Regions from separate parts of the Staphylococcus lloydii genome, predicted to be linked through region 1. Evidence: riboswitches for the same ligand, from Rfam matches in the RefSeq annotation. Region 1 holds a riboswitch; each other region holds the start of a gene.

Region 1 (10,613 bases):
AACTAACGTTATTTCAATCACTGATGGACAAATATTCTTACAATCAGACTTATTCTTCTCTGGTGTAAGACCAGCGATTAACGCAGGTCAATCAGTATCACGTGTAGGTGGTTCAGCACAAATTAAAGCTATGAAAAAAGTAGCAGGAACTTTACGTTTAGATTTAGCGTCATTCCGTGAGTTAGAATCATTCGCACAATTTGGTTCTGATCTAGACGAATTCACTGCACAAAAACTTGAACGTGGTAAACGTACTGTTGAAGTTTTAAAACAAGACAAAAACAAACCACTACCTGTAGAAAATCAAGTATTAATTATTTTTGCTTTAACTAAAGGTCATTTAGACGATATTCCTGTTGAAGATATTACGCGTTTCGAAAATGAATTAAACATTTGGGCTAAATCAAATGCAACAGAATTACTAGAAGAAATTAGAACAACTGGTGCATTACCGGATGCAGAAAAATTTGAAACAGCAATAAATGAATTCAAAAGAAGCTTTAGTAAATCAGAATAATTAGTAAGAGTTATGAAAAGGTGGTGAGATAATGGGATCTCTTAAAGAAATTGATACACGTATAAAATCCACGAAAAAAATGAAACAAATTACCAAAGCGATGAACATGGTATCAAGTTCTAAGTTACGTCGTGCGGAAAGTAATACAAAGTTATTTAGACCTTACATGGATAAAATGCAAGATGCTATAACAGCTGTAGCTGGTGCGAACCAACATTCAAACCATCCAATGCTTAAACAACGTGAAGTTAAAAGACGTGGTTACTTAGTCATTACTAGTGACAAAGGTTTAGCAGGTGCTTATAATGCCAATGTTTTAAAACATCTAATTAAAGACATGAATGAGAATCATAAAGACAATGATGATTATTCATTAGTAGTATTAGGTCAAACTGGTGTGGATTTTTTAACAAATAAAGGCTATCGCATTGATGACTCTTTAACGGAAGTGCCGGATCAACCTTCTTTCAAAAGCGTTCAAGCTATTGCTGAAAAGGCGATTGATTTATATAGTGATGAAGATATCGATGAATTAACGATTTATTTCAGTCATTTTGTCAATGTTTTAGAAAATAAACCTTCGAAGAAAAAGGTACTTCCATTATCTCCAGAAGATTCAAGTCTTGGGCATGGTCAAATGTCTTCTTACGAATTTGAGCCAGACAAAGAATCTATATTGAGCGTTATCTTACCTCAATACGTGGAAAGCTTAATATATGGAACAATCTTAGATGCAAAAGCAAGTGAACACGCTGCACGAATGACTGCAATGAAAAATGCATCAGATAACGCATCTGATCTTATTGATGATTTATCATTAGAATATAACAGAGCGAGACAAGCAGAAATCACCCAACAAATTACTGAAATTGTCGGTGGTTCAGCTGCACTTGAATAGAATTAAAAGGAGGATACAAAAAATGGGAGTAGGCCGTGTGACCCAAATTATGGGGCCAGTCGTAGACGTTCGTTTTGAACACAACGAAGTGCCTGAAATTAATAATGCCTTAGTATTAGATGTTGAAAATGGCGAAGAAACGACATCATTAACATTAGAAGTGGCTATCCAATTAGGCGATGACGTCGTTCGTACAATTGCTATGGATGGAACTGAAGGTGTTAAACGTGGTACTGAAGTTAAAGATACAGGTAGAAGTATTAGTGTACCAGTTGGAGATGCTACCTTAGGTAGAGTATTCAACGTTCTTGGTGACACAATTGACTTAGACGAAGAAATTGATTCTTCTGTACGTCGTGACCCAATTCATAGACAATCTCCAGCTTTTGACGAATTATCTACTAACGTAGAAATTTTAGAAACTGGTATCAAAGTAGTAGATTTATTAGCACCATACCTTAAAGGTGGAAAAATTGGTCTTTTCGGTGGTGCAGGTGTAGGTAAAACAGTTTTAATCCAAGAATTAATTAATAATATTGCACAAGAACATGGTGGTATTTCAGTTTTCGCAGGTGTTGGAGAGCGTACACGTGAAGGTAACGACTTATACTTCGAAATGAGTGATAGTGGCGTTATTAAAAAGACAGCTATGGTCTTCGGACAAATGAACGAACCACCTGGCGCACGTATGCGTGTTGCTTTATCAGGATTAACTATGGCTGAATATTTCCGTGATGAAGAAGGTAAAGACGTACTATTATTCATCGATAATATCTTCAGATTTACACAAGCCGGTTCTGAAGTATCAGCATTGTTAGGTAGACTACCTTCAGCAGTAGGTTATCAACCAACATTAAGTACAGAAATGGGTCAATTACAAGAACGAATTACTTCAACAAATAAAGGTTCTGTAACGTCAATCCAAGCAGTATTCGTACCTGCCGATGACTATACTGACCCAGCGCCAGCCAACGTCTTTGCTCACTTAGACTCTACAACTAACTTAGAACGTAAGTTAACTGAAATGGGTATTTACCCAGCAGTTGATCCACTAGCTTCTACTTCTAGAGCTTTGGAACCTAATATCGTAGGTCAAGAACACTATGACGTTGCTCGTGAAGTACAATCAACGTTACAAAAATATCGTGAATTACAAGATATTATTGCAATCTTAGGTATGGATGAGTTATCTGAAGAGGACAAACAGACAGTTGAACGTGCCCGTCGTATTCAGTTCTTCTTATCTCAAAACTTCCACGTTGCTGAACAATTTACTGGTCAAAAAGGATCATATGTTCCAGTTAAACGTACAGTTGCAGACTTCAAAGATATTCTTGAAGGTAAATATGACCATATTCCAGAAGATGCATTTAGACTTGTAGGTAGTATGGATGATGTAATTGAAAAAGCAAAAGATATGGGCGTTGAAGTTTAAAAAATTAGGAGGTATGGATAATGAGTACATTAAGCCTAAATATTGTCACTCCTAATGGCTCAGTTTACGACAGGGATGATGTCGAATTAGCTGTAATGCAAACGACAGCTGGTGAGATTGGTGTTATGTTTGGACACATTCCTACCGTAGCAGCGCTAAAAACTGGCTATGTCAAAATTAATTTTGATGGTGGGTCGGAATTTATCGCAGTGAGTGAAGGTTTTGTTGAAATTAGACAGCATAAACTATCTATTATTGTTCAAACTGCTGAAGCTGCTAAAGACATAGATGTTGATAGAGCACAAACAGCAAAAACAAAAGCCGAATCGCATTTGAATAACGAACAAAATAGCGGTGATCTACATAGAGCTGAGCGCGCACTTGAACGTGCGAATAACAGACTTTATGTTGCTAGTTTAAAATAAATTTATTAAAGAGAAGTTCCTCGAAGGAACTTCTCTTTTTTGTGACTACAAAAATATCTTTGATTAACATGTTTTAAAAAGGGAACGATACATAAAGTCAGACGTTAAAGTTATAATAAAAATAATGACAATATTATTTTAGTGAAAAGTATCTTTTGTAGAATTTTTCGTGTAGAATACTTTAATAGAGACGAATGAGGAGAATTTAATATGGAGTATTTAGGTCAATTTGCGATTATACATTTGATATTACATGTAGTATGTATTTGTATAAGTTATTGGGCATTAAATGTACTCAGATTGGATCAGTTTTTTAAAAAAGGTGACCCTTTAAAGGTACAAGTATGCATGATATTTTTAGCCATATTATTAGGTACTGCAGTAAGTAATTTTATCGTAGATTTATTACAATTTTCTACACAGGTAAAATATTTGTTACAATAATCCAAATAGTTGTTATTTAATTTTGAATATAGATATAATTATGTGGAAGAAAATATTCATATAATAAATGAGATGAAATTGTATATTAAGTGGAGGATAAATGATGGACAAGATAGTTATAAAAAGTGGCAATAAGTTAACAGGAGAGGTAAAGGCTTCAGGAGCAAAAAACGCGGTATTACCAGTTTTAACTGCGTCTTTACTTGCAGCGGAAGGTACAAGCAAATTACTTAATGTACCTGCATTAAGCGACGTAGAAACAATAAATAATGTGATTTCTACATTAAATGCAGAAGTGTCTTATGACAAAGATGGAGAAGCTGTTACTGTTGATGCGACGAAAGATTTATTTGAAGAAGCACCTTACGAATATGTTAGTAAGATGAGAGCAAGTATATTAGTTATGGGCCCTTTATTAGCACGTTTAGGCCATGCTAAAGTTGCATTGCCTGGTGGTTGTGCCATTGGATCAAGACCTATAGAACAACATATTAAAGGTTTTGAGGAACTAGGAGCAGAAATCCATATGGATGGTGGTTTCATTTACGCCAATGCGAAAGATGGACTTAAAGGTACTACGATTCATTTAGACTTCCCAAGTGTAGGTGCGACTCAAAATATTATTATGGCTGCTTCATTGGCTGAAGGTAAAACTGTTTTAGAAAATGTAGCACGTGAGCCAGAAATAGTAGATTTAGCAAACTACATTAATGAAATGGGTGGTAATGTTGTAGGTGCAGGTACCGATACAATCACAATTAATGGTGTAGATAAACTTCACGGTGTAACACATTCTATCATTCCAGACCGTATCGAAGCAGGTACGTTGTTAATTGCTGGTGCAATTACACGCGGTGATGTGTTAGTTAAAGGTGCAATCAAAGAACATATGACTAGCTTAGTCTACAAATTAGAAGAAATGGGAGTTAACCTTGAGTATTCTGACGAAGCCATTCGCGTTAGCGCAGAAGGTGAGTTGAAACCGGTAGACGTTAAAACATTACCACATCCTGGCTTTCCAACTGATATGCAATCACAAATGATGGCATTACTTTTAACAGCTGAGGGTAATAAAGTCGTTACTGAAACAGTATTTGAAAATAGATTTATGCACGTTGCAGAATTCCAACGTATGAATGCTAATATTACTGTAGAAGGTAGAAGTGCAAAAATTCAAGGTAAGAGCCAACTCCAAGGTGCTCAAGTAAAAGCGACAGACTTAAGAGCGGCTGCTGCTTTAATTTTAGCTGGATTAGTTGCAGAAGGAACAACACAAGTAACTGAGCTGAAACACTTAGACCGTGGGTATGTCGATTTACATGGTAAATTGAATTCATTAGGCGCTAACATTGAAAGAATTAACGACTAAATAAAATGTAGTTTATTGGAGGATTTAATAAAATGGAAACTATTTTCGATTATAATCAAATTAAGCAAATCATCCCACATAGACAACCATTTTTATTAATTGATAAAGTGGTTGAATATGAAGAAGGTAAACGTTGCGTTGGTATTAAACAAGTATCAGGCAATGAACCATTTTTCCAAGGTCATTTTCCTGAATATGCAGTTATGCCTGGCGTATTAATTACAGAAGCATTAGCACAAACTGGTGCCGTTGCAATGCTAAATAATGAAGAAAATAAAGGTAAACTTGCGCTTTTTGCTGGTATTGATAAATGCCGTTTTAAACGTCAAGTTGTACCAGGTGATACATTAACTTTAGAAGTAGAAATTACTAAAATTAAAGGCCCTATTGGTAAAGGTAGTGCCAAAGCAACTGTAGATGGACAAGTAGCTTGTAGTTGTGAATTAACATTTGCCTTACAAGATGCTAAATAATAATAAAAAGAGCTTAACTTTTCATAAGTTAAGCTCTTTTTATTTAGTGTTTATCTGGCTTTTCATCTTTTAGACGAGGTTTAGATTGCATTAATCTATTGAAAGAGGTTTTTAATTCGTCTCCCGATAATCCTTCATCTACGAGTTGTTCTAATAAACTTTCGGCATATACTTGTCTTAAAGTATAAATATGACATTCAAAAACGACCGAAATTGATCCATTTAATTTCGTGATGTGTTTAATCGTCGCATCAAATAAAGCTGGGTCATTTGATGGGCGCGTAATGACCACACGAATATCTAATAATGTTTCATTATCCATATATGATTGCATAGTGTCATAATGATAATCTGGAATGACAAGTTCTAACAGCCACCCCGTACCGCTACTTTCTTTATTAATAATGACACCATCTTCCAATTCATATTCAGTTACACCGCCGTTTTCTGAAACGATTTGGAATCTAACAGCTTTAAATGTTTTCATTGCCTCACATCCATTAAAGAAATTTAACTTTTACAATAAATAAGATTATGATGCCATTATAACGTAAATTCAATTTGATAAGCCAATTTTTATAAAATATAGCAAACAATTTTTCCTAGTATTATAATAAACTGGCTTTTGACGCTATTAAGTAACCCAATTATGATATAGCTAACAAGGAGGTGAACTATGATAAATAATATAGTTGTCGTCGGACGACTAACTAAAGATCCACAACTTTTTAGCAAGGACGAAACAGACTACGTTTCATTATGTCTCGCAATAGATAGACCTTATAAGCGCAATGATCAACAGCAAAATTGTGATTTTTTATTTTGTAAGGCTTTTGGAAACAATGCTAAAAATATCTATCGTTACTTATTAAAAGGGGCACTTGTAGGTGTAACTGGCCATATGCGATCTTCTAAATATGAAAAAGAAGGGCAAATGCATTATGTTACTGAAATCATCATTGATACAATCAAATTTATGTCTCCTAAAGTAAAACAACAGCATAACCAAATTATTGAACCATGTAATCAAGACGCTACTGATTTAACATTCTCCTTGAATTAATCTATATAACTGAAATGATTTATCCTCAATTTCAATCACATTAATAAACTAACCACCATTTTTTATCAACCATCATACCAAACTTATCAATCCTATTATAATTATACTTGTTAAAGGCTATTGCATATGTCTAATTATACATATAGCAATAGCTTTTTTGGTTTTATATATGGATAATTTAGTCTTAAATTTAAACAGAAAAATCAGATTTATTACATATGTATTACAAGAAAAACAGAAGTTGATAAATTTTCAAAACTGGCATGAAAGTATAAATTAATTTCAAAAGGTTTTACTTGGCCTTTATTTAATGTAATTACGTTGTAAAAAAATGCCGATTTTTTTTATTTCACTGTAACCTACAGTCTTTTTACAGATGTTACATTGGTAATTGCAAATTGATGATAAAACTAATTACCTTATAGGAGGATTTTTTAAATTATGAAAAAAACATTACTAACTTCAACTATAGCAGTAGGATTAGGCGTAACAGGATTAGCAACTGGACATCATGCAGATGCAGCAGAAACAACTGGAGCTAACCATGCGCACTTAGCAAACTTAGCACAAAATAACCCTTCTGAATTAAATGCAAAACCAGTTCAAGAAGGTTCATATAACATTAACTTTGATCAAAACAATACTAACTATCATTTTTCTTCAAATGGCCAAAGCTGGTCTTGGAGTTATAACGGTTATGGTAATCAAGCAGCTAATACTCAACAAGAACAACCACAACAAAGTGAACAAGCTCAACCACAACAACAAACACAACAAACTCAAGAGCAACCTAAACAACAAGAGCAAACTCAACAAAGTGCTCAAACTCAAGAACAACCTAAACAACAACAAGCACCACAAACTGAACAAACTCAACAACCACAACAAGAATCTACTTCAAGCTCAAATGAATCAAGTTCAAGTGATGACAGCGGTTCTTCAGTAAACGTTAACGGTCACTTAAAACAAATCGCACAACGTGAATCAGGTGGCGACATCCACGCTACAAACCCATCAACTGGTGCATCAGGTAAATATCAATTCCTACAAACTACATGGGATTCAGTAGCACCTGAACAATATAAAGGTCAACCAGCTTCATCAGCTCCAGAATCAGTACAAGATAAAGCAGCAGTGAAATTATACAACACTGAAGGTGCTTCACAATGGGTTACTGCATAATTTAAGTATAAATTATGTAATGTAATATCCAATAAAAGTCCTGTCTATAAAAGACAGGGCTTTTTTTTCTTGCGCTTTTGCAAATTGCACGGGGATTTGTTATCTTTAATAAGAAAACATTATAGTAAAACTACTAGGGGAGCCTTTGGCTGAGATGATTTGATTCAGACCCTTACGACCTGATTTGGTTAGTACCAACGTAGGAAAGTAGTCTGCTGAGCTTGATTTATTAATTATGCCTAGTTAGTACTACATTCTTACGTGGAATGTAGTTTTTTTTATTAGGAGGAATTTTAACAATGACATTTTCACAAGATTTAAGAACAGCAGCAAAACCTATATTAGAAAATATATATAATGACAATTTCATTCAGCATATGCTTGCTGGTGATTTATCGGAAGAAGCAGCAAGATTTTATTTAAGAGCCGATGCATCTTACTTAAAAGAGTTTGCCAATATTTATGCGTTGCTTATTCCAAAAGTATCTACTTTAGAAGACGTAAAATTTTTGGTAGAACAAATACAATTTATCGTGGATGGTGAAGTTGAAGCGCATGAAATAATAGCTAATTATATAGGCGAAGATTACAATGACATTGTACAAGAGAAAGTATGGCCACCAAGCGGGGACCATTATATAAAACATATGTATTATAATGCGTTTAGTAAAGAAAATGCGGCACATACGATAGCGGCGATGGCGCCATGTCCATATGTTTATCAATATATCGCTCGCAAAGCTATAAAAGATGATGCTTTAAACAGAGATTGTGTTTTAGCTCAATGGTTCGATTTTTATAGCACAGAAATGGAAGAGCTCGTTAATGTTTTCGATAGATTATTAGATAAATTAACAGCTCATATTTCACAACAAGAGCGTGACGATATTAAAGAAAGCTATTTACAAAGTACAGTGCATGAACAAAACTTTTTCAATATGGCTTATATACAAGAATCATGGGATTTTGGAGGGAAATAATAATGAATAAACCGAAAATAGCATTAACAATTGCAGGAACTGACCCATCAGGTGGGGCTGGTGTTATGGCAGACTTAAAATCATTCCATGCATGTGGTGTATATGGCATGGCAGCTATAACAAGTATCGTGGCGCAAAATACAAAAGGCGTTCAACATATTCACAATTTGGATCCGCAATGGTTAGAAGAACAGTTAGAAAGTGTTTATGACGATGAATTACCGCATGCTTTAAAAACAGGTATGATTGCGTCTAAACCAATGATGGAATTAATCCAATCATATATATCTAAACACCCAGAAATTCCATACGTTATTGATCCAGTAATGCTTGCTAAAAGTGGGGATTCACTTATGGATGATGAAGGTAAAAAGAATTTAAAGTCTATTTTATTACCACTTGCTACAGTAGCTACGCCTAATATTCCTGAGGCGGAAGAAATTACAGGATTAACAATTAACAATGAAGCTGATGTATACAAGGCTGGTCATATTTTTATAAATGAAATAGGAAGTAAAGGCGTTGTGATTAAAGGTGGTCATGCAAATGATGACAAGCAAAATTCAACCGATTATTTATTTACAAAAGATGAAGTTTATAAATTTACTGAACCACGTTATGACACGCCACACACTCATGGTACAGGTTGTACTTTTTCCGCCGTCATTACTGCGGAATTAGCAAAAGGTAAATCAATACATGAAGCGGTCCAAAAAGCGAAGAAATTTATAGCTATGGCAATTCAATATACACCCGAAATAGGTAAAGGGCGTGGCCCAGTGAACCATTTTGCATATATGAAAAAGGAGGGCTTAGATGATGAATAATTTAGAAACGATTCGTCAACAAAATCCTTTAGTCGTATGTTACACGAATGATGTAGTGAAGAATTTTACTGCTAATGGATTATTAAGCTTAGGTGCTAGTCCTGCTATGAGTGAAGCACCAGAAGAAGCAGAAGATTTCTTTAAAGTGGCTTCAGCACTATTAATTAATATAGGCACACTTAATAAACTTCAAAGTGAAGATATGTTAAAAATCGCGCATATTGCTAATAATTCAGGTGTGCCAATCGTTTTTGATCCTGTAGCAGTAGGGGCTTCTCAATTTAGAAAATCCTTTTGCCATCAATTTTTATCAGAAGTAGATGTAACTGTTATTAAAGGAAATGCTTCAGAGATTTTATCTCTAATAGATGAAGATGCTACGATGAAGGGCACGGATAGTGCAGAAAACTTAGACGTCATTGATATTGCACGACGTGCACAGAAAAAATTTAACACGACAATAGCAATAACAGGCAAAGAAGATATTATTGCTCAAGAAGACAAAATTGTGAAATTATCTAATGGGTCACAATTGTTAACTAAAATAACAGGTGCTGGTTGCCTCTTAGGTGGTGTTATTGCTAGCTTTTTAAATCGTAGTTTAACGCCATCTATTGATAACGTCATTGAAGCTGTATCGATTTTTAATATTGCTGCTGAACAAGCAGAGAGTGAAACAGCATCAATAGGCCCTGGTTCATTTTTAACACGCTTTGTTGATAAGCTATATACGATTGAACACTCTGAATATATGCAGTTAAAACAATTAGAAGAGGTGTAAATAATGTTCCAACCAGATGATTTAAGGCTATACTTCATTTGTGGTACCCAAGATATAAGTAATGAACGTGACATAGTAGATGTAGTCAAAGCGGCTTTAGATGCAGGTATCACAATGTTCCAATTTAGGGAAAAAGGTAAGGGAACATTAATTGGTAAAGAAAAAGAATTACTTGCTATAAAATTAAAAGAATTATGTCGCTCCTATAATGTCCCATTT
Region 2 (10,613 bases), 530 kb from region 1:
GACAATCCTGAAACGATTGTTGAAGCATTTGGCCGTGCAAGATATTGGGATAGATAATTTGATTCATTGAGAACTGATTTATTTCAGTTCTCTTTTTGTTATGAGCGACAATTCAAATATAAGCAGTTGAATATAAAAAGAGCCTAGCAGATAAGCACAAATCTGCTAGGCTTTGTTGCTATTTAGAAATTAAAGTTTAACGTACGTATTCGAAAATGCCTGCTGCACCCATGCCGACACCGATACACATCGTTACCATACCGTATTTAGTATCTGGACGTTTTTTCATTTCTGCTAGTAAGCGACTAGTTAACATCGCACCAGTAGCACCTAATGGGTGACCTAAGGCGATAGCGCCTCCGTTAACGTTTGTTTTATCTTTGTCTAGTCCAGTTTCTCTCATTGATGCAAGCGTTTGTGAAGCAAAGGCTTCATTTAATTCTGTTAAGTCAATATCTTCGATAGATAAACCACTTTCTTTCAATACTTCTGGAATAGCGTAAGCAGGGCCGATACCCATAAGTTTTGGATCAACACCGACTGCTTTAAACCCAACGAAACGTGCAATAGGTGTCACACCTAATTCTTTAACTTTATCACCAGACATAAGTACAACGAAACCACTACCATCTGTTAATGGTGCAGAAGTTCCGGCAGTTACTGTGCCGTCCGCTTTAAAGACTGTACGTAATTGTGATAAGTCTTCTATATTAGTATCAGGACGAATCATTTCATCTGTTTTAAACTGAACTTTGGATACGACTGGCCCGTTGCTGTTATAATTCACGTCATTAACTTCAATAGGTATAATTTCGTCATCAAATTTATGCGCATCTTGTGCTGCTTTTGCACGTTGATGACTTTGAACGGCGTAAGCATCTTGGTCTTCACGTGAAACATTATAAGTTTCTGCGACCATTTCCGCTGTAAAGCCCATTGGATAAGACACACCACGGTCTTCATCTTGTAAAATTGGATTATTCGTTGGTTCATTCCCGCCCATAGGTACCGCACTCATCAATTCTATGCCGCCAGCCACTAATATGTCGCCTTGGCCAGCTTTAATTTGGTTTGCTGCAGTAGCTATTGTTTGTAAACCGGATGAACAATAGCGGTTTACTGTTTGGCCAGGTACACTATCTGGCATGCCAGCTAATAGGGCAATCGTACGTGCAATGTTTTGACCTTGCAAGCCTTCAGGAAAGGCATTGCCGACAATCACGTCTTCAACCATACTCGGATCAAATTGGCCATCTACGCGTTCAAGTACGCCTTTAAGTACTTGTCCTGCCACTTCATCTGGTCTTTCATGAAACATAGCACCTCCCTTAGCCTTACTTGCTGCCGAACGACCATAAGCTACGATATATGCATCTCGCATTTCACTTCATCCTCTCTTCTCTTACTTATAATTAGTTGCGTAATGGTTTGCCTGTTTTTAACATATGAGAAATTCTGTCATACGTTTTACTATTTTGTAGTAGTTCAACAAATCCAGCTTTTTCTAAATTTTGTAAGTAGCGTTGGTTCACATAGGTATTACGTGGTAAATCACCGCCAGCTAAGATGTCTGCGATTTTAAGCGTGATTTCATAATCGTAATCACTAATAAAGTGACCTAAGCGTTGTGCATCTAATTGGCCTTGTGCCAATGCTTTAAAGTCTTTACCTAGGGCGATAAAGTTTTCTTTTGGTGCAGGCATGTAATTTGTTTCTGATTCATAACGTGCGCGTTTGAGCGCGATTTCGATACGTTTTTCTTTATTCATTATGATTGTATCTGTCTCTTTTAAATAACCATATCTGACAGCCTCATGTGCATTAGTTGCTACTTTGGCTAAGCCAATATTCATCAAAATTTTGCTCATTGTAGCTTGTTTATCATCGTTTTGATGATCTGCACTTAATACTCTTGTAGCTATTTCTGCAAGTCCACCACCGCTTGGCAATAAGCCAACGCCAGTTTCGACTAAGCCTATATATGTTTCGCTATATGCTACGACGAAAGGTGAATGCATAACGAGTTCGCAACCGCCACCTAAAGTTTTACCTTGTGTCGCAGTGACGATAGGCTTAAGCGCATATTTTAAACGACTAAACACATAATGTAGTCTTTCTACTGCTGGTTTAACTTGTGATTCTACAAGACCATCTTCGTGTGCCTTTTTCATCATAAATAAGTTAGCACCGACGCTAAAGTTATTGCCATCAGCATAAATAACCATGCTTGTGTAATCACCATTTTCCAATGTATCTATAGCGTCATTTAAATCTTCGACAAATTCATTTGTGATAACGTTATTTTTACTTTGTAGTTTTAATAATAGTTGATCTTTATTAGCTACAGATAAATTTGAGTCTTCTTTGTCCCAAACTTCGCTGTCGATAAAGTTAGAAACATCAGTTACGCGTTCAATAGATTCATTTTCAGCATAGAATGAACCTTGTTGTTTGTCGACCCAATCAGGTAAATCACCAATTTCGTCTTTAATGCGGTCTTTAACTCGGTCAAAGCCCATTAAGTCCCATAATTGGAAAGGTCCTTTTTTCCAGTTGAAGCCCCAAACGATAGCACGATCTATGTCTTTAAAATCGGCTGCGGCTTTTGGAACGTTAATTGCCGCGTAATAGAAATTATTTCTTAATGTTTCCCATAAAAATTTACCGGCATCGTCTGTAGCGTTGAAAATAACGTCTAGATTGTGTGCTAAATCTTTATTGAATTGGCCTAAGATATCAATTGTAGGCTGTTGTGGTTCTACATATTCATTTTTTTCAGGGTCCAATACGAGTCGTTTTTTATTTTCTTTCTTGTAAAAACCTTGTTTTGTTTTACGACCTAATGCGCCAGCTTCAAAAAGTTTCTTACTTAATTGAACTTCCTTGAAATAGGGTTGCTCTTCAGGCACGCGTCGCATACCGTCCGTTACTGTTTGAGCTATATCAAGACCAACTAAATCAGTAAGTCCATAAGTACCCGTATTAGGTCTACCGATAGCACGTCCAGTTAGCGCATCGACTTCTGTAATAGAAAAACCTTGTTGCTCTGCTCTGTACATCACATCATTCATAGATTGCGTACCGACTCTATTGGCAACAAAGCCTGCAACGTCATTTGCTACGACAGTACCTTTACCTAATATGTCTTCGGCAAAAGATTTAACGCTCTCAATAACGGCGTTTTCTGTATGCTCATTAGGAATAATTTCTGCTAATTTCATAATGCGTGGTGGATTAAAGAAATGTAATCCTAAAAATCTTTGTCTCGTGTCGTCATTGAACGCTTGCGCGATAGATTCAATAGGGATACCAGAAGTGTTCGTTGCAAAGATTGCGCCTTCTTTAGCATGTTGTTGCACTTGTTGCCATATTTGGTGTTTAACGTCTACATCTTCTTTGACTGCTTCGATATAAATGTCTGCATCATCATGGGCTAAATCTTCTTGAAAGTTACCGTAAGTTAAATTCGAAGCATAATCTAAATTAAATAACATCGGTCTTTTTTTATTGGTAATCGTTTCATATGCTTTTTTAGAAATCTTGTTTGGATCATTGTCATCTATTACGATATCTAACAATTTTACTTTCAAACCAGCATTTACGAATAGGGCAGCGATTTGACTGCCCATTGTGCCAGCACCTAATACTGTTGCTTTGCGTATAGTCATATAAATACCTCCAAGTGATTATTAATTAGTCATATTAGATAAATGCAGAGTCGCCAGTAAGAGCTCTACCGATAACTAAAGCATTCACTTCGTGTGTACCTTCATATGTGTAAATTGCTTCTGCGTCTGAGAAAAATCTTGCGATGTCGTATTCAGCTAAGATGCCGTTACCGCCTGTGATGCCACGACCCATTGCAGCGGATTCTCTGAAGCGTAATGAGTTCATCATTTTAGCCGTTGAAGTTGCTACTTCATCGTACTCGCCATTTGCTTGCATGCGTGCAAGTTGTGCCGACATAGCCATTGCTTGTGATAAGTTACCTTGCATCATGGCTAATTTTTCTTGGATTAATTGGAACTTACTAATTTCTTTGCCGAACTGTTTACGCTCTTTAACGTATTTTAAAGTGGCACGTAAAGCTCCAGCCATAGCGCCAGTAGACATATATGCTACACCAGCACGAGTTGAATAAAGTATTTTAGCCACATCTTTGAAGCTATTAATATTTTGTAGACGTTCTTGTTCTTCAACGACGACATTTGTTAATTTAATATGTGCGTTAGGCACAATTTTTAATGCGATCTTATTTTGAAGAATATCAATCTCTACGCCTTCTTGTTCTGGACGAACGATAAAACATTTAGGCTTTTTAGTTTCTGCATCAACTGCGAATACTGGTATAACGTCTGATAAATGTGCGCCACCAATCCATTTCTTTTCACCATTTAGAACCCATTTATCTCCATCTTTTGTTGCGACAGTTTCTAAACCGCCTGCTACGTCAGAGCCGTGGTTTGGCTCAGTTAATGCAAAACAAGTACGTAGTTCATGAGATTGCAATTTTGGAACATAATAAGCAACTTGCTCTTTACTACCTCCAAATAAGAATGCATTATGGCCTAAGCCTTGGTGTACGCCTAATAAAGTAACGAGTGAGACGTCAAATCTTGCTACTGTATAAGATAAGAAAAATTGGAACATTTGGCTTGTAGTCTTTGCATCGCCACGTCCTTCAAAGAGTAGGGGATTATTAAAATAATCTAATTTGCCTAATTCTTCGAAGAAGCCTTCTGGAATTGTGGCATTAGCCCAGTGATCATTAATTGAATCACGATAATTGTTTTCTAACATGTCGTCTAACTGTTTTAAAAATTTAACTTCACCTTCAGTTAATTCTTTAGCGATATTTAACGTATCTTCTGGATATAATTCTTTTAATATTTCAGTTTTTGTGGACATATATAAAACCTCCAATAATTGTTATGATAGCGCTTACATAGACAGGTAAAAATTTTTATAGTATTTAAGTAGGTGTTGCATTTATGCCAACTCATCACCTTGATGTAATTGCTCAGCTTTTTCATTCATACGTTGCTGTAATGCGAGTTTATCTGGTTTGGATGTTGAGTTTAATGGCATATGATTAATACTTAAATACATTCTAGGCACTTTATAGCCACCTAGTTTTTCACGTGCGAAGGCATCTAATTTCTCTTCAAAATTGTCATCCGCTTCCGTTAAAACTACTGCAGCCGATACGGATTCGCCGTATTTAGGACTTGTATAGCCTACGACGACACATTGTGCGACTAATGGATGCTCTGATAATACCGCTTCAACTTCTGATGGTAGTACGTTTTCCCCTCCGGTAATAATCATCTCTTTCTTACGGTCAACAATATATACATCACCATCTTCATCAATTGTCGCCAGATCACCAGTTAAAAAGAAATTATCATGAAAACTTTTTGCCGTAGCTTCTGGCTTGTTCCAATAACCTGGCGTAACGTTTTTGCCACGTACGCCTAATTCACCAATTTCACCTGTCGCTACTTCGTTAAAATCATCATCAAAGATACGTACTTCAGTGAAAATGACAGGATTTCCGATTGATTTAGGCTTAAGTTTTGAATTGCTTACTGTATTTACAGAAACAATAGGCGCCTCAGTTAGACCATAACCATTAATAAGTGCAATATTCATATTTAATAATTTTGCCTGTACTGCTGGCAGTGGTGGAGAACCACCTTGTATTAAATAACGTACACTTTGGTAGCCTTCAGGATTAAAATTATCTGCCACAAGCATTGCATATAACATTGTTGGAATAAGTAACATATAGTCTGGTTTATATTCCATCATGAGATTATTGAGTTCTTCAGCGTTAAAATAGCGTTGCAACACAAGTGTGCCACCATTGAACAATGCTGGTAATGTTAAATCATTAAAACCAAATACGTGGAACAGTGGTAACGCGACTATTGAAACGTCTGTCGGATAAGTTGGTAGTGTATGGTTTAAATTTATGCCGTTACTTACAAAAGAATCATGCGAGAACATAACACCTTTTGGAACTCCAGTTGTACCACTTGTATATAATAGCGATGCTAAATCGTCCCCCTGTAATTCAACACTTTCAAATACATTATGATGAGAAGGATCTACGATATTATCGTATTCCTGAGAATTGATATCCATATATAATAGTGACTCATCTATTTTAGTTAGAGATGATAGATGTTTAGTCTCGTAAAAAATTTTTTTAACGCCCGAATCTTCTACGATGGTTGAAATTTCTTCTGGATTTAAACGCCAATTTATAGGTAGAAATACGGCGCCTAATTTTATAGAAGCGAATAATAAATCTAAAATCGCAACGTCATTTGGTCCGAAAATACCTATGACGTCACCGCGCTCTGTGCCTTGTTCACGTAAATGTGATGCCAAGTTTTCTGCACGGATATTTAATTGTTGGTATGTCCACTCAGTGCCTTTAGCTGGGTCAATAATTGCAGGTTTCTCTTCTTCAAATATAGCTCTTGTCTTAATCCAATCGAAATTCATAGTTTGTACCCCCTTGTAATCGGTTAACTATTGCTCCCTAACGTTTTGTGTAAATTACCCCAATGTTCTTGAAACATACTAGCATCCATTAAACCTATGTCGTCAGGAACAATAGGTTTAAATGACATATTCGCTAATATATCTCTTTCTATGTCTACACCTGGTGCGATTTCGATTAACTTCAAACCTGAATTTGTAAGTTGGAATACCGCGCGCTCAGTCACATAATAAACAGTCTGAGCTTTGGATAGTGCGTATTCGGCATTAAAATCTACGTTGCGTACTTCGTCTACAAATTTAGTAGCCTTACCATCTTCGTTGATTACTAATTTATTATGTACACAATCTAGTTGACCCCCGACAACTAATGAGCCAGAAAAAACAATGGTATCAACAGTTTGGCTTATGTCTATAAAGCCACCGCAGCCATTTAATTTATTGCCATAAGAAGAGACATTTACATTGCCATGTTGGTCTATTTCAGCAAAACTCAAATATGCAATGTCTAGCCCACCATTATAAATAAAATCCCATGTCATTTCGTGACGCATACGTGCACTTAAATTGTAGTGCATACTCAAATAGTCATTACTACCGATATAACCATCAAAGACGCCTGTATCGATATTGAGATGTACTAAATCACGTACACCTTCTTCAACTAATAAATTAGATAATTCATTGTTTATACCAAATCCAATGCTAACCATATCACCTTGTGTTAAAAATTGTGCTGCCCGTCGTAAGATGACTTTACGTGAACTCATTTTAATGTAGGGACCAGGCATATCTAATACTTTATAATGTCCAGACAATGCAGGGTCATAATAAGTTTGAACAACTTGTTTATGGTAACGTGGATTGTCGTTTACCATAACGTAGTCAACTAGGGCACTTGGTATAAATACATCTGTTGGTTTAAAGCTACCATCTTCAACAACAGCTTTAACTTGTACAATCACTTTGCCGTTGTTTCTATGTGCAGCTAGTGCAACACTATATGCTTCGCTAAGATGTGCTTCATGATCCATATAAATGTTACCTTGTCGATCTGCGTAAGTTCCTCGTAACAGGACTACATCAACTTCAGGAAATTGGTAGAGTAGGTATTCCTTACCATTTACTTTCGTTAATTGTACTAAGTCCTCACTCGTTCGAACATTTGCTTTGCCACCTGTATATCTAGGATCCACCGTTGTATGTAAGCCTATCGTTGTTATTGTACCTGGGTTGGCAAAAGTTTGATTACGATAATTCGTAGTCATAACGCCTTGGGGTAAAAAGTAGGCTTCTACTTCACTATTTTTTATTGCTGAGATTGTAGCGGGTGAAGCTATTATAATGCTTAATATTAAACGCTTTACCATTTTACGTTTAATAAATGCGTCTAAATCGACACCATCTCCAGCGTAGTCACTAATATCATTAGCAACCATTATTGTTAAATTATCTAATTGTTGCGTTTCGTCATAATAGTCAATCAGGTGTTTTAATATTTCTACTGGTAAATTACCTACTGACAATGCTGAAAGGGCAATGGTGTCATGACTTTTCACTAAAGTTTTTAGTTCTTTTGCTGTAATAATTTTCATTGCATAACATCACAAGTTCTCATAGGAAGACTGCCTCCTTTCGAATATGTAAGCCCTTACATAGAATATACCATAGTGTAAAAATGATGTAAAAGTTTTAATAGTTCATAATAATAAAAACTTATAATTTAAAGAGTTTTGTTTTAATAAAAGTATAAAAAATCAGTTATATTGTAAATTTATTGTTGTTGGAGGAGGTTTGAAGGAGGCAACTTGACATTATGTAATGAAGCACATACATTTAAAGTAATAATTAAATAACCACTAGGGGTGTCATTTTTGCACTGAGATGAGGATTTCCTCAAACCCTTTGAACCTGATCTAGTTGGAACTAGCGTAGGGAAGTGTGTTCGTCAAACTATAATTTAAGCGCTGACGCTTTATTATATATTAAGATGTATTTTTGACGCGGCTTCCATAATTGGAGGTCGCGTTTTTGTTGTTTTGACACTACATAGACACGTTCACGTGGCAATTTTTAATTATAAATCTAACTATAGGAGTGAAATATTATGTCGAAAGTAATTTTAGTGACGGGGAGTAGTAGAGGTTTAGGTGCAACGATTGTGAAAACATTAGTAGCACAAGGTCAGAAGGTAATTATTAATTACTGTCATAGTGAACAGGCGGCTCAAGATTTAGTAGATGAATTGGGTTCTGATAACGCAATTGCCATTCAAGGTGATGTGACGCAACGTGAAGCGGTAGATAAAATGATTGCACAAGGGACTAAAAATTTTGGGCGCATTGATGTGATAGTAAACAATGCATTAGTAGACTTTAAATTCGATCCTACTGCCCAACAATCATTTACAGAATTAGTATGGGAAGATTACCAGCAGCAAATAGACGGGACGTTAAAAGCTGCTTTTAATGTTACCCAAAGTGTCGTGCCTCAATTTAAAGAACGTCAGCAAGGTAGCATTATTAGTATAGGAACAAATCTATATCAAAACCCAGTCGTACCTTATCACCAATATACGACGGCAAAAGCTGGATTAATTGGTTTTACACGTAATATTGCGGCTGAATTAGGTCAATATGGTATTACAGCAAATGTGGTTTCAGGAGGATTATTAAAAACGACTGATGCAAGCGCTGCTACAACGCCAGAAGTGTTTGATATTATTGCGCAAACGACACCGTTACGCCAAGTGACGACACCGCAACATGTTGCGAATATGGTGGCCTTTTTAGCTTCAGATGATGCACGTGGTATCACTGGACAAAATTACACTGTCGACGGTGGCTTAACAATGAATTAAAACATAGTGATATAAAGGAGTATATTTTATGGATAAACGTCAACTTCATATTGGAGTGCTATTAATTGGTTGTGGCCATCACTCTGGGGCATGGTTAATGGAAGATTCTTCAGTTGAACGCATTGGTGATATAGCATATTATCAATCGTTAGCTCAACTTGCTGAAAGAGGTTATTTTGATGCGGTGTTTTTTGCGGATAATCAAGCATTACAAGTATCTGGTAATGATGATATGCCGTCATTTTGGTACGATCCTTTAATTAATTTAACAGCTATTTCTCAAGTGACGAAACATGTAGGTTTAGTCGCAACAATTTCAAGTAGTTTTGCTAATCCGTTTACAGCGGCAAGACAACTTTTAAGCTTAGAGCACATTACGAACGGTCGCGTTGGGTGGAACTTAGTCACTTCGATGACAGATTTAGAAGCAATGAATCATAGTATGACAAAATTGCCTAACCATTCAGAACGTTATGGTAAAGCAGATGAGTTTGCGCAAGTGATGAATAAACTGATGGTGTCATGGGACGTGGAGGCTTTAGGATATAATCGTACTACAGGAGAACTTATTGATGCACAACAAATCAAGCCGATTTCTCATTCGGGTAAGTATTATCATGTGCAAGGCCCATTAACGACACCTCAAAGTCCACAAGGCAAACCTGTGGCGATGCAAGCAGGTGCTTCGGAACAAGGTATTGCACTTGCAGCTAAATACGCAGATGCCGTATACTCAGTATCTTGGAATTTAACACAGGCGCGTAACTATCGACAAAAGTTAGATGTGCAATTAGAGAAAATGAATAGACATGATTACATTCAAGTATTTCCAGGTTTGGTGACTTACGTTGGAGATACTTATGAAGAAGCATTAGCTAAAAAAACATATTTAGATAAACATATGCCAATAGAAAAAGCATTGAAACAATTAAGTTTTTTCGTCCAACAAGATTGTTCGACATGGCCATTAGATGAACCGGTGCCAGAGTTACCTGCTTTAAATGAATTCGAAGGACCGATTGGCCGTTATGAAACGATATTAGCTATTATCGAAGAAAAGCAACCAACTGTACGTGAATTATTAGGTTATATAAGTGCGGGAGGCGGACATTTAACGTTAATAGGAACACCTGAACAAATCGTGGATGAGATGGAACATTGGCTGAATGATGGAGTGGCAGATGGATTTAATTTAATGCCACCTACATTACCTGGAAGTTTAGAAGATTTCGTAGAATATATT
Region 3 (10,613 bases), 900 kb from region 1:
CCTTTCTTCGTTTGCAATGTGAAATAAACGTTCAAAGTAAGACGCATTTATCTCTTCTTCTTTATCATAACTTAGTACCCAACCTATACCTTTATGTTGTCTACCAACATAACACGTTGCAATATACTCCTCTTTATTTGTCACTAAATAAAATAAATCCCCTTCTTTTAAATGGTCATGTGCGTATATATCGTCTTCTTCAATTAATGGATATTGATTATTATATTTAGTTTCTTTTCCTCTATTTAAAGTGGCTGTTTTCATAATTTGCCGACCTTTCTTTATATATAGTTTATAGCGCTTTTTATTTTAACATGTTGTTTACACTGTAGCACATCACAAATGTGAATATTTAATCTCTTAATTTCTACTAAAATGTAGCGTTTGTAACAACTTATAAACTTTAAAACACAAAAAAATACAACTTAATGGCCTCAATTACAAAACCATTAAGTTGCATTAATCTAATTATTTTAATGTCTTAGTTTGATTACAAATGAAACGATAACCGCAATTAACATGATAAATAGAATTGGCGTAATGAAAATAGATAACAACAATCCGTGAACCATGATATTTACAAATTCTGTAAGTAATTTAAAGAACAGCAAACTAATCATAAATAGCTGTAAATAATAAAATTTATCGCGTAAGAAATTAGTGAGTGTAGTTAAAATGTAAATAATAATTACAAACATTAATAATAGTAGTGTCACCCATTCAATCACATATTGTGTTTGAGAAATTTCCCATTCACCTGATACGAATAAACTATTTCTATTATTAAATTCAATCAATGTAAAGAATAATAGAACCGCACCACAAAATAATTCAACGTATGCAGTCTTCAACCATTTAGGCTTCTTCATCCAATTTGGTACGTCATCTTCTTGAATATCTATAATTTCTTTCCATTTGTTAATAAATTTATCTTTCTTATCACGCAATTTCTGTAAGTCAACACTTCTACGTGTTTTACGCGTAAATTCAGTTGTTCTATCTTGTAAGTTTTTCCAATGTTCTTTTGTTTGATTTGTCATAGAATCTTTACTCATGCGAGAAAGTTCTGGCTCTTCTTCACCTAATTCTTGTTTAGTAAGTGGAAGTGATCTTCTTAAAAACAAGAAATTCCATATAGACATTTGTCCTAATATCCACATGATTAAAAAGAATGTATTAATACTTAAGATATCTATTGGTAAAATTTCATCGCTGTCTATACGACTGTATAGTACAATTTGCGTCAATAGATAAACAATGCCATAACTAAAAATTATCCATAGATAGTGATACTTGCGATGATTAGGATTCAATTCGTCTTTATAAACGATATATCCTATATGAATAGCGAATGGCACTATAAATAATACCGCAAAGAAGCTATAAATTTGTGTCATTAAAATGATTGTTATTAGGAAGTATAAAATTCCTACTACTAAGAAGAATATGGAAATATCATAATCATATTTAGTCGTACGATATAATGTAAAACCTAAATAAATAACTAAAGCACCAAATAGAATTATTATAATGGCACTAACAACTGGGAAACTACCTATATAATTACTCGTCACCCTAATAATTTCACCGAAAAATGCATTAATAAAGTCCCAAACATTATGAATATGTAATTCTATCTTATCTTTACCATTAAGTTTATTAATTAATGATAGATTAAGTAATATAATGACACTTATCAAAATCGACACTATACCAATTACATAGCTATATAATATTTCGGCGTGTTTTTTCAAAAACGACATACCATTCACCTCAAAGTTATTATAAACGAACTTAAGAATCTTGTCTTTAATTAAACCGATAAATAAGTCTATAGTATGATATAAAATACACACACATTAAACTTTCCACAGTTTGTTTTATTTTAAACAAACTTCAATTAGTTAAGAATACCTTATTTATACGATTTCTTGCAATAGTAATATAATTAATTTGTTTTAAATCTTGTGAACGAGGTAAACACATCTGTATAACAACTTTATATAGTAAAACGCTAAAATAAGGAGTGGTTACCTATGAGTAAAGAAGAAATGCACAAAGACGCAGCTGAACAAGCTAAAAATGCTGAAAATGAACTAAAAGATAAAAAAGAAAATGGTTCTGATAATCACGAAGAAACAAAGAAAAACGTTCAAGATTTATTTGAATAAGGATGTAAGATGTCAAATTTCTACTTACAGTCTTGACAAACTATATTAAAAGGCATACATTAAGGTTAAATTAAAACTTAATATACGCACTAGGGGTGTTTTGTAACTGAGATGAGGATTGCCTCAAACCCTTTGAACCTGATCTAGATGAGACTAGCGTAGGAAAGTGTACAATTATAATTATTAATTCATTAATTTTTTTGTATAATTATGCCTATAATTACGCACAACTTCTAGAGAGGTTGTGCGTTTTTTTATGGAGGAATGTTACATGTCAAAAGGTTTAAAACTATCAGAAATACTAGTCACAATACTTATTGCTATCGTTTTTGCAATTATCTATAATATTTGGAATTTCGTGTATAAAGCATTTCAAGTATCTGGACTTCATATAGAAGAAATTACTTATGGCGCTTGGTTTATGGCAGCTGTAGTGGCCTACCTTATTATTCCCAAAGCAGGTATTGCCTTATTAGCCGAATTTGCTGCCGGTGCTGGTGAAACTATTATTATGGGTCGTTTCGATATCGCTACAATGATTTACGCTTTCGTTCAAGGTTTAGCCTGTGAAATTATATTTGCAATTTTTAGATATAAATCCCGAAAAGCTATCGTCGCAATTTTAGCAGGGTTATTAACTGCTATCTCAACGTTACCGTTAGACTTTGCTTATGGTTACTTAGCATCGCTAACAAGTTGGAACTTAACACTTTACATTGTTTTTCGTTTGTTAGGCGGTATATTAGTTGCTGGCCTACTCTCTTACTATATAGTTAAGGCACTCGATCAAACAGGTGTTACGAGATTATTTAGACCCTCATCAAAAGAAGATTACGATAATTTATAAGGAGCGTTGTATGTGTTAGTAGCAAAAAATTTACGCCTAAAATACCCAAACGCCAATAAAAAGATTTTTGATGGGTTGGATATTACAATTAAAGAACAAGAAAAAGTCCTATTACTAGGACCCTCAGGGTCAGGTAAGAGTACTTTGTTAAATGTACTTAGCGGCATAGTACCTGAATTGATAGAACTACCATTAAAATATGATCAATTAGATAGAGATGTAAATAGTGGTGTTATTTTTCAAGACCCTGATACACAATTTTGTATGCCAAAAGTCTATGAAGAACTCGCTTTTATTTTAGAAAATAGACAAGTACCGAGAGAACAAATGGATGAAGAGATATCGAAAGCCTTGCAATCTGTTGGTTTGTCTGTAAATAAAGACCAATATGTAAACCAATTAAGTGGTGGTATGAAACAAAAATTGGCAATTGCAGAAACGTTGTTACAAAATGCCAACACATTATTTCTAGACGAACCTACTGCAATGTTAGACGTTGAAGCGACAGAAGCGCTTTGGTCAAAAATTAAGTCATTGTGGACTAATCAAACCGTACTCATTGTCGAACATAAAGTAGCTCATATTTGGGAACACATTGATAGAGTCATTTTATTCGATTATGACGGCAATATTATTGCAGATGAACAACCGCAATCAATATTAACTAACTATGAACATCTACTAACCGAATATGGAGTTTGGCATCCTAAAGCCTGGGATTATGCACCTCAACCTATCAAACAACATACAGTAGAAAAGACAGACTACCAACTTCGGCTCGAGCAATGCACGATAAAAAGAGACAAACGCGCGTTGATTAAAATCAATGAATTAACGATAAATCAAGGTGAATGGATTACAATTACTGGGGCTAACGGAAGTGGGAAAACATCTTTATTAGAATCTTTAATGCAACTTATTCAATATGAAGGAACTATGTATTTTAACAATAAAATTATCCGTAAGATAAAAGATATTGCACACCATGCCTTTTTAGTTTATCAAAATCCTGAATTACAATTTATCACTAACTCTGTTTATGATGAAATATATGTACAATATTCAAACTATAGCGATACTGAAGCGCAGCAGAAAACAGAAGCAATGTTACACGAGCTGAATTTAACTGAAGTTAAACATCAACACCCTTTTGAACTTTCTGTAGGACAAAAAAGACGTTTAAGCGTTGCTACCGCATTAAGTTCTGAGGCTGAAATCATCTTATTAGATGAACCTACTTTCGGTTTAGATAGCCATAATACATTTAATCTTATCAAATTGTTTCAAGAACGTATTAACAAAGGACAAACTATCGTTATGGTTACGCATGATTCTGAAATTATAAAACGCTATTCTACACGAAGAATACACGTAGAAAATAAACAACTCGTAGAAATGTTAGGTGAAGCACATGTTTGATTTATGGAAAACACGATACACCTTCTTAGATGATGTTAATATTATTACGAAATTGGCACTATCAGTATTATTATTTTTCTTAGTAATATTAATTCACCAATTTGATTTAATGATTTACTTGGCGTTACTTACGGTTTTATTTTTATTGATTTTTAGTGGTATCAAATTAAGAGTCACATTTATATTTATACTCTTCACAATGCTATTCAGTATAGTGTCGGCACTATTTATGATTTTTTATGGTAATGGTACGCATATGTTATTTAAACTCGGCTTCATTCAAATTTCTATAGAAAGCTTAATTAGAGGACTACATCTTTCGTTAAGAACGATGACCGTCTCATTCTTTGGTTTGTTAGTCGTATTCTCTTCGCAAATCGTGATGATTTTTTATAGTTTAATGCAGCACTTAAAAGTTAAGCCCAAGTTCGCATATGCTTTTATGGCAGCAGTAAGAATGGTGCCTCTTATGTTAAGTTCATTTGTACAATTGAGAAGAACGTTAAAAATGCGTTATCAAATGATACCTTCAAAAAACTACAAAGGATTAAATCGTTTTAAACATTTATTAATTCCTATGCTAAGTCAAAATATTAGAAAAGCACATCAACTTTCAGTAGCTATGGAGAAAAAAGGCTTTAAAGATGGTCCACGTACGTATTATTATTATGTTCCATTTTCATATAAGGATATTATTTTAATCGTCGTGATGATTGTGTTAGTAGCTTTAGCCTTTGTATTGGCACACTTCATACCTATTACTAGCATTGATGACGTAAGAGTTAATAATATTTATTAATGCCTCATATAAATAGCAAAAACGTCAATTTCTATCTTAATCAGATAAAAATTGACGTTTATTTTTACTTTATTTTATCGCTTTATTGCTTATATCATTTCTATAGTATAAAGCATCACTTTCAATGTTTCTTACAAGATTGTATGCTTGCTGCTTCGCTTTTTCGATATTTTCACCTTGTCCTACAGCTAATATAACTCTCCCACCGCTTGTTACATAATCATCATTTTGTAGCGTAAGGCCACTTACAAAATAATTACCATTTAAAGTGAAGCCTGCAACGCGCTCCCCTTTTTCGTATGTACCTGGATATCCTTTCGAAGCCAACATTACACCAACAAAAGCATCATCTTTCCATTTAAATTGAATAGGTCGTTTTTGCTCTAGATCGATGATGTGTTGCATTAAGTCGCTATCCATACGACTTAATAACACTTGCGCTTCAGGGTCCCCAAAACGTGCATTAAATTCAATTACTTTTGGACCTTCTTTAGTAATAATAGCACCTATATATAATACACCAAAAAATGAATAACCTTCCTCATACATAGCTTTTGCTATCGGTTGCGCTATCGTTTCGTTTGTTTGCTGTAATATATCTTCGCCGATGTGTGGAACTGGACAATAAGCTCCCATTCCGCCTGTATTAGGCCCTTTGTCGTCATCAAATGCACGTTTATGATCTTGTGCAATACAATCGAAAGGTACTGCATAATCACCATTAACAAAGGTCATCAGTGAAAATTCTTCTCCTTCTAAAAATGTTTCGAAAACGACAAGTTCATCACCATTTTCATAAAATGCTTGTACTGCTTCAAGTGCCTCATCATAATTTTGCGCTATGATAACGCCTTTACCTGCGGCTAAACCATCTTTTTTCAAAACAATTGGGTAATCACATTGTTCAATGTATGTTAACGCTTTGTCCTTATTATTTATCTCTTGATAATCAGCGGTTGGAATATTGTGTCTTTCCATGATTTGTTTTGCAAATGACTTTGAACCTTCAATTTGAGCTGCAATTTTATTTGGTCCAAATACTTTAATACCTTCAGCTTGAAGTTTATCTGTTAACCCTTCTGTCAATGGTTGCTCAGGTCCAATAATAGCCCAATCTATATTATGAGCTACCGCAAATTCAACGATTGTTGCATGGTCATTTTCAGCAATCTCTTTATGGACTTCTGCAATATTTACCATAGCGTCATTGCCAGGAATCGCAAATAAATGGCTAACTAGATTAGATTGATTAAGTTTAAAAGTGAGTACGTGTTCTCTACCACCCGAACCTATTACAAGAACTTTCATTTTTTCAACCTACCTTCCATTTAATGTTTAAAGTGACGTACACCCGTCGTTACCATAGTGATTCCATATTTATTTGCCATATCAATTGATTCTTGATCTTTAATTGAACCGCCTGGTTGAATTATTGCTTTAATCCCTGATTGGGCAGCTAATTCTACCGTGTCTCCCATTGGGAAGAAACCATCTGATACAAGTGCGACATTATCATTCATTTCAATTGCTCTTTCGATGGCAATTTTTGCCGATCCTACACGATTCATTTGACCTGCACCAATACCAACAGTTTGTTTATCGTTTGTTAAAATTACTGCATTACTTTTAACCGAGCCCACAACTTTCCAGCCAAGTAGCATTGCTTTCCACTGTTCTTCTGTAGGCGCAACTTCCGTTACGACTGACATGTCTTCACGTTGAATCTTTTCATTATCTTTGTCTTGAACAAGATACCCACCTGAGACTGATACAAGTTCTTGTTCATCATTATCGATATGCATACCAATTTCTAACAATCTAATATTTTTCTTTTGTTTTAAAATATTCAAAGCTTCTTCACTATATTCGGGAGCAATGACTACTTCTAAAAAGATCTCATGTAATTTATTGGCAAGCGTGGCATCAACTTTTCTATTTAAAGCAACAATACCACCAAAAATGGATTGACTATCTGCTTCAAATGCATGTGTATATGCACTTTCTATGTCATCACCTATACCAACCCCACAAGGATTCATATGTTTTACTGCTACCGCTGCTGGTTGCTCAAATTGTTTTACTAATGCTAATGCAGCATCTGCGTCCTTAATATTATTGTAGCTTAGTTGTTTACCGTGTAATTGCTCAGCACCACCCAATGTATGCTTTTCATTTGATGTGCGTACAAAATATGCTTCTTGTTGCGGATTTTCTCCATATCGTAAACTTTCTTTATTATTGTTAAAAAAGTCAACGATTGCTGCATCATAACTATTCGTATGTTCAAACACTTTAATCATTAACGATTTTTTGTATTCATAACCTAAAGTATTATTTTTCACTCTTGAGATTACCTCATCGTAATCTGCTGGATGCACAATAGTCGTCACATGTTTAAAGTTTTTCGCAGCCGCTCTTAACATTGTCGGTCCACCGATATCTATATTTTCAATTGCATCACTTTCGGTTACGTCGGGATTAGCCACCGTTTCTTTAAATGGATATAAGTTAACGACTACCATATCGACTAAAGCTATATGTTGTTCTTTTAATTGTGCTAAATGTTCTGGTTTATCTCTATCAGCTAAAATACCGCCATGTACTGCTGGGTGTAATGTTTTTACGCGTCCATCTAATATTTCTTCGAACTGCGTTAATTCAGAAATTGAATGAACTTCCACGCCTGCTTCTTTAATTGCACGCATAGTGCCACCAGTTGAATAAAGTTCATAATCTTGTTCTGTTAAAGATTTAGCAAAATCTACAATACCAGTTTTATCGGAAACACTTAAAATTGCTTTTTTCATTTTTCGCACCTCTTATTGTATAATTTCAGCGATTACTTCGGGATATAGTTTATGTTCTAATTGCTTAATTCGTGTTTCTAAGCTCTCTTTATTATCATCGGGGTAAATTGCGCAAGTACGTTGCGCAATTATCTCGCCCGTATCCATACCACTATCTACATAATGAACCGTTGTACCTGTGATATCATCACCACTATTTAATGCTTGGCCAACTGCATCTTTACCTTTATATTTCGGTAACAACGATGGATGAATATTAAGAATCCTTCTATCATATGCATTAAGAATTTCCGTGCCGATTAATTTCATATAACCTGCTAAGACAATCCATTCAACTTTTTCAGAAGTTAGCCATTCTAAAATTTTACGTTCATAATCTTCTTTAGAATCAAAGTTTTTCAACTCGTTGATATGTACATCTAATTTAAATTGTCTCGCTCGTTCAATACAACTTGCCGTCAATTGGTCAGTATATAATGCTGTCACTTCTATATTAGGTAACAAACCTTGTTCAATTTGTGTCATAATATTTTCGAAGTTGCTCCCGGAACCAGAAGCGAAAATAGCTATTTTAGTCAATTTGATACCCCCGTTATTTGTATAGGTTCATCGCCTTCAGCAATTTCACCTATAACATAAGCGTCTATATCGTGCTGTTTAGCAATTTTTATAATTGCATCGCTATTTTCTTTATCTACTACTAAGGTATAACCGATACCCATATTAAATACGTTGTACATTTCATTTGTAGGTATATCACCGTGTTGTTGTAACCATTTAAATATTTTTGGTACTTCATAGGCATTGGCATCAATTTTAGCAGTAACTCCCTCAGGTAAAGCTCTAGGAATATTTTCATAAAACCCGCCACCTGTAATATGAGTCATTGCATATACTTTAAATTGATTTAAAATATCAAGCACTGGTTTCACATACAAACGTGTAGGTTCTAAAAACGTTTGTAAATAAGTACGGTTTTCATCAAAATAATCGTTTAAGTTAATACCTGAATTAGCGATAATTTTTCTAACAAGACTGTACCCATTTGAATGAATACCACTTGAACCCAACCCGACAAGTACATGTCCAGCTTCTACTTGAGCACCATCAATATAGGCGTCTTTTTCAACTGCACCAACTGCAAATCCAGCTAAATCGTAGTCTCCTTCGTGGTACATATCTCCCATTTCCGCAGTTTCTCCACCAATTAACGCAGTATTTGTTTGTTCACATCCATCGCTAACACCTTTAACAATTTGTTCGATAACTTCAGGAATCACTTTATTTGCCGCAATATAATCTAAAAAGTATAACGGCTGTGCACCAGTTGTTAAAATATCATTCACACACATTGCTACAACGTCGATACCGATTGTGTCATGTTTGTTATTGTCAATCGCTAACTTAAGCTTAGTCCCAACGCCATCTGTACCTGAAACAAGTAACGGCGCTGTCATATTTAACTGAGATAAATCAAATGTTGCGCCAAAACCACCTAATCCACCAAATACTTCTTTGCGCATCGTACGTGCTACATGACTGGAAATTCTTTCAACAGCTTCATATCCCGCATTAATGTTAACGCCTGCATTTTCATAAGCTTTAGACATATTGATTTCCCTTTCTATCAAAGTATTGTTTATTGCTAGTTAAAAACGCTTGTTGACGTTCACTTAAATTAGCATTAAAACGTGCCTCATAGTCGTATAAACCAGCTGGATAATCTCCAGTAAAACTTTCAACACATAAACCACTGTAAGGTTCTTCTTCATCAATACCTATTGACTCAATCAGACCATCTACCGATAAATAAGCTAATGATTCAGCACCGATATATGTTTTAATTTCATCTGGTGATTTGTGGGCTGAAATTAATTCTGCCGTCGTCGATACGTCGATACCGTAAAAACTTGGAAACATAAATTCAGGTGACGCGATCCTAACATGTACTTCGTTTGCACCTGCATCCTTTAATAGTCTTACTATTCGCTTACATGTCGTACCACGTACAATTGAGTCATCAACTAAGACAATGTTTTTACCATGAACAATATCTTTAACAGCTGATAATTTAACTCTTACGCCTTGTTCTCGTAGTGCCTGTGTAGGTTGTATAAACGTTCGGGCGATATATTGGTTTTTTACTAATCCCATTTCATAAGGTAAATTTAATTCTTCTGCGTATCCTGTTGCTGCGGATAGTGATGAGTTCGGTACGCCAATTACCATATCCGCATGTGCTGCTGGACTTTCTTGCGCTAGTCTTTTCCCTGTAATTTTCCTTACAGCATGTACATTTTTACCTGCAATAGTTGAATCTGGTCTAGCAAAATATATATATTCCATTGCTGAAATTGCAGTAGTCGTTTCGTGAGTATATGATTCTACACGTACGCCTTCATCATTAATAACGACATATTCTCCGGCATGTATGTCTCTTACAAATTCGCCGCCGAGTACATCAATCGCACACGTTTCGCTTGCCAAGACATATTCACCCGTCTGTAACTGACCGATTACTAATGGACGAATGGCATTTGGATCAACAGCACCATACAGTGCATCTTTGG

The links. A riboswitch is a leader RNA that binds a small molecule or an ion and turns the genes downstream of it on or off. The one in region 1 is predicted to bind thiamine pyrophosphate.
Region 2: linked by a shared signal. The riboswitch ahead of ISP08_RS01520 (3-oxoacyl-ACP reductase) and the one ahead of tenA (thiaminase II) in region 1 are both predicted to bind thiamine pyrophosphate.
Region 3: linked by a shared signal. The riboswitch ahead of ISP08_RS08625 (ECF transporter S component) and the one ahead of tenA (thiaminase II) in region 1 are both predicted to bind thiamine pyrophosphate.

The regions. Positions count from the first base shown of each region.
Region 1 covers NZ_CP064056.1:872,706-883,318, forward strand. The annotation lists gene atpA (F0F1 ATP synthase subunit alpha) at 1-517, shown strand, start outside; gene atpG (ATP synthase F1 subunit gamma) at 549-1,415, shown strand; gene atpD (F0F1 ATP synthase subunit beta) at 1,438-2,850, shown strand; gene ISP08_RS04125 (F0F1 ATP synthase subunit epsilon) at 2,871-3,275, shown strand; gene ISP08_RS04130 (DUF1146 family protein) at 3,486-3,719, shown strand; gene murA (UDP-N-acetylglucosamine 1-carboxyvinyltransferase) at 3,823-5,088, shown strand; gene fabZ (3-hydroxyacyl-ACP dehydratase FabZ) at 5,121-5,561, shown strand; gene ISP08_RS04145 (YwpF-like family protein) at 5,605-6,048, opposite strand; gene ISP08_RS04150 (single-stranded DNA-binding protein) at 6,238-6,624, shown strand; gene ISP08_RS04155 (transglycosylase family protein) at 7,066-7,806, shown strand; TPP riboswitch at 7,932-8,029, shown strand; gene tenA (thiaminase II) at 8,106-8,786, shown strand; gene thiD (bifunctional hydroxymethylpyrimidine kinase/phosphomethylpyrimidine kinase) at 8,789-9,613, shown strand; gene thiM (hydroxyethylthiazole kinase) at 9,606-10,394, shown strand; gene thiE (thiamine phosphate synthase) at 10,398-10,613, shown strand, end outside.
Region 2 covers NZ_CP064056.1:339,667-350,279, forward strand. The annotation lists gene ISP08_RS01490 (catalase) at 1-57, shown strand, start outside; gene ISP08_RS01495 (thiolase family protein) at 197-1,381, opposite strand; gene fadB (3-hydroxyacyl-CoA dehydrogenase/crotonase FadB) at 1,413-3,668, opposite strand; gene fadE (acyl-CoA dehydrogenase FadE) at 3,703-4,908, opposite strand; gene fadD (long-chain-fatty-acid--CoA ligase FadD) at 4,990-6,513, opposite strand; gene fadX (fatty acid degradation protein FadX) at 6,537-8,105, opposite strand; TPP riboswitch at 8,362-8,465, shown strand; gene ISP08_RS01520 (3-oxoacyl-ACP reductase) at 8,618-9,370, shown strand; gene ISP08_RS01525 (LLM class flavin-dependent oxidoreductase) at 9,399-10,613, shown strand, end outside.
Region 3 covers NZ_CP064056.1:1,772,820-1,783,432, forward strand. The annotation lists gene ISP08_RS08610 (class I SAM-dependent rRNA methyltransferase) at 1-264, opposite strand, end outside; gene auxA (lipoteichoic acid stability factor AuxA) at 474-1,763, opposite strand; gene graF (glycopeptide resistance-associated protein GraF) at 2,037-2,171, shown strand; TPP riboswitch at 2,253-2,353, shown strand; gene ISP08_RS08625 (ECF transporter S component) at 2,443-3,018, shown strand; gene ISP08_RS08630 (ABC transporter ATP-binding protein) at 3,031-4,437, shown strand; gene ISP08_RS08635 (energy-coupling factor transporter transmembrane component T family protein) at 4,430-5,236, shown strand; gene purD (phosphoribosylamine--glycine ligase) at 5,306-6,544, opposite strand; gene purH (bifunctional phosphoribosylaminoimidazolecarboxamide formyltransferase/IMP cyclohydrolase) at 6,565-8,043, opposite strand; gene purN (phosphoribosylglycinamide formyltransferase) at 8,056-8,622, opposite strand; gene purM (phosphoribosylformylglycinamidine cyclo-ligase) at 8,619-9,653, opposite strand; gene purF (amidophosphoribosyltransferase) at 9,646-10,613, opposite strand, start outside.